2 regions of the Agrobacterium tumefaciens genome follow, and region 2 is predicted to be linked to the other one. Evidence: riboswitches for the same ligand, from Rfam matches in the RefSeq annotation. Region 2 holds a riboswitch; the other holds the start of a gene.
The links. A riboswitch is a leader RNA that binds a small molecule or an ion and turns the genes downstream of it on or off. The one in region 2 is predicted to bind cobalamin.
Positions count from the first base shown of each region.

Region 1: it holds a riboswitch for cobalamin, as region 2 does, so the genes downstream of both, CFBP6623_RS17320 (ABC transporter substrate-binding protein) here and metE (5-methyltetrahydropteroyltriglutamate--homocysteine S-methyltransferase) in region 2, are expected to answer to the same signal.

Region 1 is NZ_CP039904.1:466,266-471,279, forward strand. It holds gene CFBP6623_RS17305 (pseudoazurin) at 1-337, opposite strand, end outside; gene CFBP6623_RS17310 (ABC transporter ATP-binding protein) at 334-1,134, opposite strand; gene CFBP6623_RS17315 (FecCD family ABC transporter permease) at 1,131-2,159, opposite strand; gene CFBP6623_RS17320 (ABC transporter substrate-binding protein) at 2,156-3,187, opposite strand; cobalamin riboswitch at 3,348-3,583, opposite strand; gene CFBP6623_RS17325 (GNAT family N-acetyltransferase) at 3,712-4,590, opposite strand; gene argE (acetylornithine deacetylase) at 4,831-5,014, shown strand, end outside.
Region 2 is NZ_CP039904.1:647,101-652,114, forward strand. It holds gene metE (5-methyltetrahydropteroyltriglutamate--homocysteine S-methyltransferase) at 1-2,282, opposite strand, end outside; cobalamin riboswitch at 2,383-2,599, opposite strand; gene CFBP6623_RS18165 (ATP-binding cassette domain-containing protein) at 2,660-3,442, opposite strand; gene CFBP6623_RS18170 (sugar ABC transporter permease) at 3,461-4,765, opposite strand; gene xylF (D-xylose ABC transporter substrate-binding protein) at 4,853-5,014, opposite strand, start outside.

The DNA.
Region 1 (5,014 bases), 180 kb from region 2:
AGCATTTGATGCCATAAAAGCCCGGCCTGTCAAAACCGGTCTCGAATTCGTCGTTGATGCGGCTCTTGAAGCCTTCGGCGCCTTCAGGAACCATACCGTCGATGGTCGCGGCATTGTGGCTCTTGTGGGTCGGCACGAAGCGCACACGGTCACCGGGTGCGATCTCCAGAAAATCGGGCTCAAACACCATCGGGCCTTTTTCGCCCCGGTTCAGCATTTTCACCTCAAAGGTTTCGGCCATGGCATGCAAGGGAAGGCCCGTGGCCAGCGCCAATACAATTCCGGCCAGAGCATTACGCCGCTGCACGCCAAGGCGAAGCTTTTTCAATCTCGTCATCGTGCCAATACTTTCTTTGCCTGATCGGCCATCCCATGGGCCGGCAGAAAACGAATATGGGAAAAGCCGCCTTCATCCGTGGTGACGACGGACTGCACCCCGAAAACATCGGCGATCGTCGCCGATGTGAGCACCTCGCGCGGTGCACCGGCCGCAATCACCTGCCCCCGATGCATGATGGCGACGCGGTCGCAGAACATGGCGGCGTGATTGAGATCATGCAGCGCCGCCACGACCGTCAGCCCCTGCCTGCGAACCAGATCGAGCAGACCGATCTGGTGGCCGATATCAAGATGATTGGTCGGTTCGTCGAGCAACAGAATGTGCGGTTCCTGCGCCAGGGCGCGGGCGATATGCAGGCGCTGGCGTTCGCCGCCGGAAAGGTGATGCCAGTATCGTTCCGCCTTGTCCGCCATGTCGACATTGTCGAGCGCGGCATTAGCGATGGCGTCGTCATTGGCCGACCAGGCGGAGAGCGGACCGAGATAGGGGGTGCGTCCAAGTTCGACGGCCTGTCGAGCCGTAATACGCTCGGTGGTTTCGGCCTGCTGCTCCACAAAGGCCAATCGGCGGGCGAGATCACGCCGTCCGAAGGAGGCAAGCGCGTCGTCACCAAGCGTGACGTGGCCACGGCGCGGCTTGCGGATACCGGCCAGCATGGAAAGCAGCGTGCTTTTGCCGGAACCATTCGGGCCGATAATGCCCAGAAACTCCCCGGAACCGACATCGATGGAAACACCCCGGACGATATCGACATTGCCGGCATGGAAATGCAGGTCGTGAGCGGACAATCTCATGATCGCCCCCTTTTCTGCCCGAGAATGAAGGCAAAGGCCGGCGCGCCGACGAGCGCGGTGATGACCCCGATCGGCAGCACCTGACCGGGAATGACGATGCGCGAGAGAATATCGGCGACGATCATGAAAACAGCACCGGTCAACGCCGTCACCGGCAGCAACATGCCATGGCGAACGCCGACGAAGATGCGCGCCGCATGCGGAATGACAAGACCGACAAAGCCGATGGAACCGACCAGCGACACCATCACCGCCGTCATGATCGCCGAAACCGAGATCAACACCGCATAGGTCCGGCGCACCGGAATTCCGAGCGAGGCGGCGGCCTGACCGCCGAAAGCGAAGGCATCCAGCGCCCGGGAATACCAGAGGCACACCGCAAGACCAGCGATACTGACCGGCAAAGCCATCCAGACATCGGGCCAGCGCACACCGGAAAGATTACCGAGAAGCCAGAACATGATGCCGCGCGCCTGTTCGGCATTGGCGGATTTGGTGACGATGAACGAGGTCATGGCATTGAACAGCTGCGAACCGGCCACGCCGGCCAGAATGATGGCGCTGTTGCCATGGCCGGCGCGCACCGCCAGAAGGCTGACCAGCGAGAACGCAACAAAAGCCCCGATCAGCGCCCCCACCGGCATGGTCAGAAAGCCTGCCCCGATACCCAGAAGCGCGACCGCCACCGCTCCGGTGGATGCGCCTGCGGAAATGCCGAGAATATAGGGGTCGGCCAGCGGGTTGCGCAAAAGCGATTGCAGCACCGCACCGGCAAGCGCCAGCGAAGCGCCGCAACAGGCGGCGACAACGGCGCGGCTCAGACGGTAACTCCAGACGATACCCTCATCCAGCGGCTCCAGCGGGTAACCGGCATGGAAGACACGATTGGCGATGGTTTTCGCCACCACGTCGAAGGGAATGGCGGTCTCACCGATGGCCGCTCCGGCCATCAGCGCGACGAGCAGCAGGGCGAGCGCGGCAAAAGCCAGCCCCGCCCTGCCGAGATTGACGGAAAAACCGTTCACTTGGCGAGACCGGCGGCCGAAATCGCCTCGGCCAGCGTTTCAATGCCTTCGATCGTGCGGATGGTCGGGTTCATCGCCTGCGCATCCATGTCGAAGACATGGCCTTGCTTGACGGCGGGCATGATGCTGGCCACGGGGTCGTCCGCGAGGAACTTGTGCTTGACGGCAACGTCATCGGCCGGGAAACGGCGGCGATCCATCTTGCCAGCGACGATGACGGACGGATTGGCCTTGGCGATGGTTTCCCAGCCAACGGTCGGCCATTCCTCATCGCTTTCGATGACATTCTTCAGCCCGAGCGCCGACATGATGTAACCGGGCGCGCCATGGCGGCCCGCCACATAAGGGTCGATATCCAGTTCGGCGCTGGAGAACCAGAAGACGGCGGAAATCTTGCCATTCGCCGAAGCGATCTTGGCGCGGGCTGCCTCCTCACGTTTCTTCAGATCGGCGACAACCTCTTCGCCGCGATCCTGCACGTTGAAGATTTTCGCGAGATCGCGGATTTCCTGATAGATCAGCTCCATGGTGAAGCCAGTCTTGCGCACGCCGTCACCGCCGCCGGAATTATCCTTGCCGACGCAATCGGCAGGCGAGGTATAAACGGGAATACCGAGTTCGGCGAATTGCGCCGGTGTTCCGACAACACCTTCGGGGCCGATCTGCCACTGGAACTGCGTCGTTACGAGATCGGGCCTCTTGCCGACAACGGCCTCAAAACTCGGATCATTGTCGGCCAGCCGCTCCACCTTGGCGTTGGCCTCCTCGTAACCCTTCAAAACCGGGCCGATCCACAGCGCCGTACCCATCACCCTGTCGGCAACGCCCAGCAGATAAAGGACCTCGGTCGTGCTCTGGCCAACGGATACCGTGCGGGCGGGCGCCTGTTTGAAGGTGATGTCCTGACCGCAGCTGTTGATCGTCAGGGGATAGACCGTTTCGGCAGCATGAGCGGAAGCGGCAGGCAAAACCGCAAGCACAGCGGCCAGAAGGCCGGCATAGGCCGGCAGGCGTCCAGGATTAAACATGTGTTCTCCAGTCGAAATTAAATCGCTTGTTCCAGAGCAGCAGGCGTTAGAACGCGCAGCAACAGCGGAACGTCTTGTACGGAGAACAACGACGGGACGCAAACCAAATGTTATGAAATAACATTACAATTTCCTCCTCCGGGCTTCCCCGCCCGTAACGATGGTTCATATTTTGACGGCAGGTCTCCTGGCTCACGGATTTGCGCCGTTCATCTGCCTTCCCGCATTCCGGAGAATGCAGTGGCATGACGCCTTTAAGGCGTCACGGGGATGAGCGGCAATCCGCTTACAGTTGCGGGGGCAGCCACGGCATTGGGCGATGAAAATCACCCGCACCATGTTCCCTATTAATCCCTTCGCCTTTCGGCTGCAGGAACCGTCGTCTTCTCACATAAGGGGCAAGAGGCGAGGCGTCAATCGCCAAAGAATGTCTCCCAAGGGTGTGAAAACTGTCCTGCGACAAACGCATGCACACGACAGGAACCCAAAATGCGTGACATGAATTCGATGGGAAGCGGCGTGCTTCAGCAAAGGGATGGGCCTGCCAGAGCAAAGATACCAGCAGAGCCGGTGCCTGCCGGCTGCGGTGCATTTTTTGACATCGTCGTCAGTGTTTCAATCACCACCAGCCCGGATTGCGCCAGAAAATCGGTGAAAAAACCGTCATCGCGCACGGCATCGAGCCGGACAAGCTGGTCGTCGAGATCGGCAAAATGCCGCCTGACCAGCGCGACTGCCTCGGCTTCCCCCTCTGCAACCACCGGGCCGATGATGTGGCCCCGCCCTGCCGCCCGCCGCAGCGCGAAGGCGGCCAGACGATCCGCCTCGAACAGGCCATAGCCGGTGTTTTCCCGCAGGAGACGCTGCAGCACGCCCCGGCGTGAAACGCCGAAAGCCTCCCGGTCCAGATCTTCCACGGCGGACAGATGATCTTCTGAAACCGGCTCGATCCTCTGTTTCTTGCCAAGCTGCGGCGTTTCAGTGGTGCAGCGGGCCTTGCCGCGCAGAAGATGCACCCTTTCCGTATCTCCGGTAAAACCGAGCCCCGCAAAAAGCCGCCGCGACCCCTCCGTGGCATTCAACCGCAAGGCAGCGGCAGGATATTTCGCCACAAGCTGCCTGACCAGCCAGGGTGCTACGCCCTGCCCCTGCAGGCGTGGGGAAACGATGACCATGCCAAGCGTCGCAAAAGCCCGATCATAGGGAAAAAGCATGGCGGTCGCGACAACCCGGTTGATCTCGTCCAGCGCCGCAAGGCCGACACCGCATTGGCGCAGGAAACACCATTCATTGGCATGATACCGCCATCCGACAGCCATGGAGAGGGCATGCAGGTGATCCGCCTCCACATCCGCGATATCCACGGTCCGCAACTCGAAACTATCGACTTTGAGCAGCTCCATAGCAAACGGCTCTCATTCCCTCCGGCGCGGAACCTTCGGTCCCGGCAGCCCAGCCCATGACATCCGAAGATAACCGGCCCTGCCGGCAGGAATTTTCTGAAAGCACTGGAAGGACACAACAATCTACCGAAATCATCGGCATTTCAGCAGATAAACGCCGCCGGCCACTCTAAGCTTCTGCGAGGAATAATCCGGCCAGCATAAACGACCGGCCAGTAGGGACGACCAGCGGGGACGACCATGAACGCAATCGAAATCCTTGAGCGTCTCGTCGCCTTCCCGTCCGTCGTCGGCACCGCCAATGGCGATATTGCCGGATGGATCGCCGACTACCTGGAAAGCCAGGGCGCGAAAGTCTCGCTGTTGCCGGGTCCGGAGGGCGACCGCGCCAATCTCTTCGCCACGTTCGGCCCGGCCGATCGCG
Region 2 (5,014 bases):
TCCCATTTGCGGGTTTTCAGGCCGCAATCCGGGTTGATCCAGAGTTGCCGATCGTCAAGCCGCTCTCGCGCCAGTGCCAGAAGGTCAACCATTTCGCCGACGGCCGGTACACGCGGCGAATGGATGTCGTAAACGCCGGGGCCGATCTGGTTCGGATATTTGTAGGTCCGGAAAGCATCCAGCAGTTCCATCTTCGAACGTGAGGTCTCGATGGAAATCACGTCGGCATCCATTGCGGCAATCGCATCGATGATCTGGTTGAACTCCGAATAGCACATATGGGTGTGGACCTGTGTGTGATCGCCCACGCCGCTCGAGCAAATGCGGAAGCACTCCACCGCCCAGCCGAGATAGTGCTGCCAATCCCGATGCCGAAGCGGCAGACCTTCACGAAGAGCTGCTTCATCGATCTGGATCATCTGCGCGCCTGCCGCCTCGAGATCATTGACCTCATCACGGATGGCCAGCGCGATCTGCCGGCATGTCAAGCTTCTGGCGATATCGTCGCGGACGAAAGACCAGTTGAGGATCGTTACCGGACCGGTCAGCATGCCCTTGACGGGTTTATCAGTGAGTGACTGCGAATATTCCCACCAGCGAACCGTCATCGGTTTCGGCCGCGACACATCGCCGAAGATGATCGGCGGGCGGACATAACGCGAGCCGTAACTCTGCACCCATGCGTGCTGAGTGAAAGCGAAGCCGGAAAGCTGCTCGCCGAAATATTGCACCATGTCGTTGCGCTCGAACTCGCCGTGAACGAGGACATCGAGACCTATTTCTTCCTGCCAACGGATGGTTGCTTCGGTTTCCTTTTGCAGAAAGCCTTCATATTGCGCATCTGTCAGGGCACCTTTCGCATGCGCGGACCGGGCCTTGCGCACCTCCGGCGTCTGCGGGAAGGAGCCGATGGTCGTCGTCGGGAAGAGCGGCAGGGTGATGGCCTGCGCCTGCACCTTCTGCCGTTCGGCAAAGGCGCTCGTCCGCTGCCTGTCGGCCTCGCCGATCGTTCCGATACGTTTCTGCACGGCTGTATTCGTCACCTTTGGCGACGAGGCGCGTGTGGCAGCTGCCTTCGAAGCCGCGCCCAGTTCAGCCGCAACCGCAACCTTGCCCTCACCGAGCGCCCTGCCGAGCGTCGCAAGCTCGCCGAGCTTTTGGGTTGCGAAGGAAAGCCAGCTTTTCAGGTCGGCATCAAGGCCGGTTTCCAGTTCGAGATCGACGGGAACATGCAGCAGCGAGCAGGAAGGAGCAATTTGAAACGCTTCTACGCCCCGCGCGGCAATGGCCGCTTCCAGCCGATCAACGATTGCCGCAAGATCGGCACGCCAGATGTTACGACCATCAATGACACCGAGCGAAAGGACGCGATTTGCGGGCAAAGCCTTCAGCACAGCCTCGAACTCATTGGACGCACGCACCAGATCAATATGAAGACCCGCGACCGGAAGTGCCACAACGGTTTCCAGATTGTCCTCAAGCCCGCCGAAATAGGTGGCGACGAGGATTTTCAGGTCCGGCGCGGCTTTCGACAAGGTCTGATAGGCCATTGTGAGCGCATGGCGTTCACCCTCGGAAAGGTCCAACGCGGCAACTGGTTCGTCTATCTGTACCCAGTTCGCACCGGCCGCATGCAGACGGCGCAGCAGTTCTTCGTAAACAGGCAATAGCTTCGCCAGCAGATCGAGCGGCTTGAAAACGGCCTCCCGCGCCTTGGCAAGTTTCAGGAAGGTGACCGGACCGAGGATGACGGGACGAGTGTGAATGCCGAGCGCCTTCGCCTCAAGAAAATGCTCGACCGGCTTTTGCGAGGTGAGCACGAAATGCTGATCCTCGGAAACCTCCGGCACCATGTAATGATAATTCGTGTCGAACCACTTGGTCATTTCCAGCGCCCGAACGCCCAACCCGTGAAGGTCATCTGCCCCGTGGGCGTGGCCGCAACCCGCATGGGCCTCGCTCTGGCTGCCACGCACCATGGCGAAATAGGTCGACAGGGAAACGTCTCCACCTTCCCATCCGTAGACCGACGGAATGGCACCCACCATCACGGCTGTATCAAGAACATGATCATAGAGGGAGAAATCATTGGAGGGGATGTGGGCGATCCCCTTCTCGCGCTGAAGCACCCAGTTTTCGGCGCGCAGCCTGGCGGCGGTTTCAAGAAGTTCCGTCTCGGGAATCTTTCCCGACCAGAAGCCTTCAAGCGCGAACTTCAATTCGCGATGGCAGCCAATTCTCGGAAAACCGAGCGATGCGACTGGAATGGTCTTGTTTGGCATTGTCATACCCCATTTGGTTGTGGGGGCATGGGTAAAGCGGACGCGTGCAGGCCCGACCTTTGCCGAACCATTGCAGCAACCACCGGGACACCCCGCCCGTGGACGTTATTTTGTCCTGGCAGGTCTCCTGGCTTACGGGTCGTCGCCTTTGCCCGTCTTCCCGGGGGTTTTCACCCCAGTGACGTGGATGGACAAAGGCTCGCCGCTTACAGTTGCGGGGGCAGCTCCGGCCTTGCCGATCGTCGGCGCACCGGATTCCCTCTTAGCTCCGAGATTGAAACATTCAGGCCCGGAGAACCATGACGTCAGCATTTCTCACCACAGGCGTCACGATGTCAATAGACATAAAGAAATCTTTATGTCTTTATTTCCCCATTTCAGGATGCGACCGCGCCCGGCCCCGGAACGGCACCCGAGGGCACCTTGCCGAGAATGATCATGCCCAGAACCTCGTCTTTAGTGACATCCTCAGTCCGGGCATGGCCGACAACCTTGCCGTTTTTCATCACGAAGACCCGGTCGGCAAGATCGAAGACATCGTGAATATCGTGGCTGATGAGGAAGATGCCGATGCCCTGCCGTTTCAGCTCCTTGACGAGATCGCCCACCTGCGCCGTCTCCTGCGGCCCGAGTGCCGCCGTTGGCTCATCCATGATGAGGATACGGGCATCGAACAGAATGGCGCGGGCAATGGCGACGGACTGCCGCTGGCCACCGGACAGCGCCTTCACCGGCTCCTTGAACCGCCGGAAATTGGGATTGAGACGCCCCATCACCTCGCGGGCTGAGGCTTCCATGGCGACATCGTCAAGCGTGCCCCATTTCGTTTTCAGCTCGCGACCGAGATAAAGATTGGCCGCCGCATCGACATTGTCGGCCACGGCCAGCGTCTGGTAGATGGTCTCGATGCCGTATTTCTTAGCGTCGCGGGGATTACGGATATCCGCATCCTCGCCATTGATGAGGATATCGCCGCCATCGCGCCGGTAGGCGCCGGAGAGGATCTTGATAAGGGTCGATTTGCCCGCGCCGTTGTGGCCGAGAAGGGCGACCACCTCACCGGGGAAAAGGTCAACAGAGGCGTTTTCCACCGCATGGATGCCGCCGAAGGAAATGGAAATATTGCGCATTTCCACGAGGGGCGTGACTTGGTCCGTCATAGGAGTTCTCCTCGGTTCTTACTTGGCGCGGGCGCGGTAGATGGTGTCGAGCCAGACGGCGACGACCAGAACCACACCGACGACGATGCGCTGGAAGGGCGTATCAATACCCACCAGCACCATGCCGGATTGCAGCGACTGCATGACGAGCGCGCCGAGCATCGCGCCCGCTATGGTGCCGACACCGCCGGCAAGCGAGGTGCCGCCGATGACAGCCGCCGCGATGGTGTAAAGCTCGTCCAGCTCCCCTTGCGCATTGGTGGCCGCATTGAGGCGAGCGGTCGAGATGGCTGCGGCGATGGCGCAGAGAACGCCCATCAGCGTGAAGATCTTGACCGTGACCCAGCGGGTCTTGATGCCGGCCAACTCCGCAGCCTCCGGGTTGCCGCCAATGGCGAAGACATAACGCCCGAAGCGCAGCCGCGTGGCGATGAAGGTCATGACCGCACCAACCGCAAGCGCCATCAGCACCGGAACGGCAATGCCGTGCGCAATGAACAACCCGCCTTCCGGCCAGGTTATGCCATTGGCGTCAGCATAGTTGCGGGCAATGTTGATAGGCCAGGGGTAGCTGTTCACCACCGCCACAAAACCGATAACAATGAGGCAGCCGAGCGCCACCAGAAAATATTCCGCCCAGACCGGCCGCAGCGGAAAACCGAAACGGCGACGCTGATGGCGGGAATTCAGGATGGCCGCCACGATGGCGACGCAGGCCACGACAGCGGCGATCCAGCTCCATGTCGCGCCAATCGAGCCATTGGTGCCGCCGCCCATCAGACGGAAGGTGGAATCCATCGGCGCAACGGTACGCCCGCTGGTAATAAACCAGGTGCCACCGCGCCAGACCAGCAACCCGCCGAGCGTGACGATGAAGGACGGCACGTTCAGGAAAGCGATGATCGAGCCCTGCAACATGCCGATCGCGCCGCCGACGAGAATGCCGGTGAGAAGCGTGACGATCCATGTCGCCCAATGTTCGAAGCCGAGAAGCTGCGGCAGGATTTCTGCCTGCATGACCCCCATGATCATGCCGGAAAAACCGAGGATCGACCCGACCGACAGATCGATATTGCGGGTGACGATGACAAGCACCATGCCGGTTGCCATGACAGCCACGGACGCGGTCTGCACTGAAAGGTTCCAGAGGTTTCGCGGCGTCAGGAACAGGCCGCCAGACAGGATATGAAATCCGATCCAGATCAGAAGAAGCGCCCCGACCATGCCGAGCAGCCTGGTATCCAGCTCCGTGGCACTGATGAAGCGCGTTATCGAGCCTGTCTTTTCCGTCTTTTGCGACGCTGTGGAATTGGATTGGGTCATATCGGCCATGAACTGCCGGTCCTCCTTACATCTGAAAGGCGCCACGCCACCGATGTGGCGCAGCGCCCAAAGCTGGACCCTTGGGTCTTAGTCGCAGGCCTTCACGGTTCCGGCCTTCACACCCTGGCAGGCCGTTTCCTTCTTGATCCAGCCGGCATCGATGACGACGTTCAGATTGTCCTTGGTGATCGCGATCGGCTTGAGGAAGACCGACTGCATCGCTACCTTTTTCGGACCGCCATCAAAGCT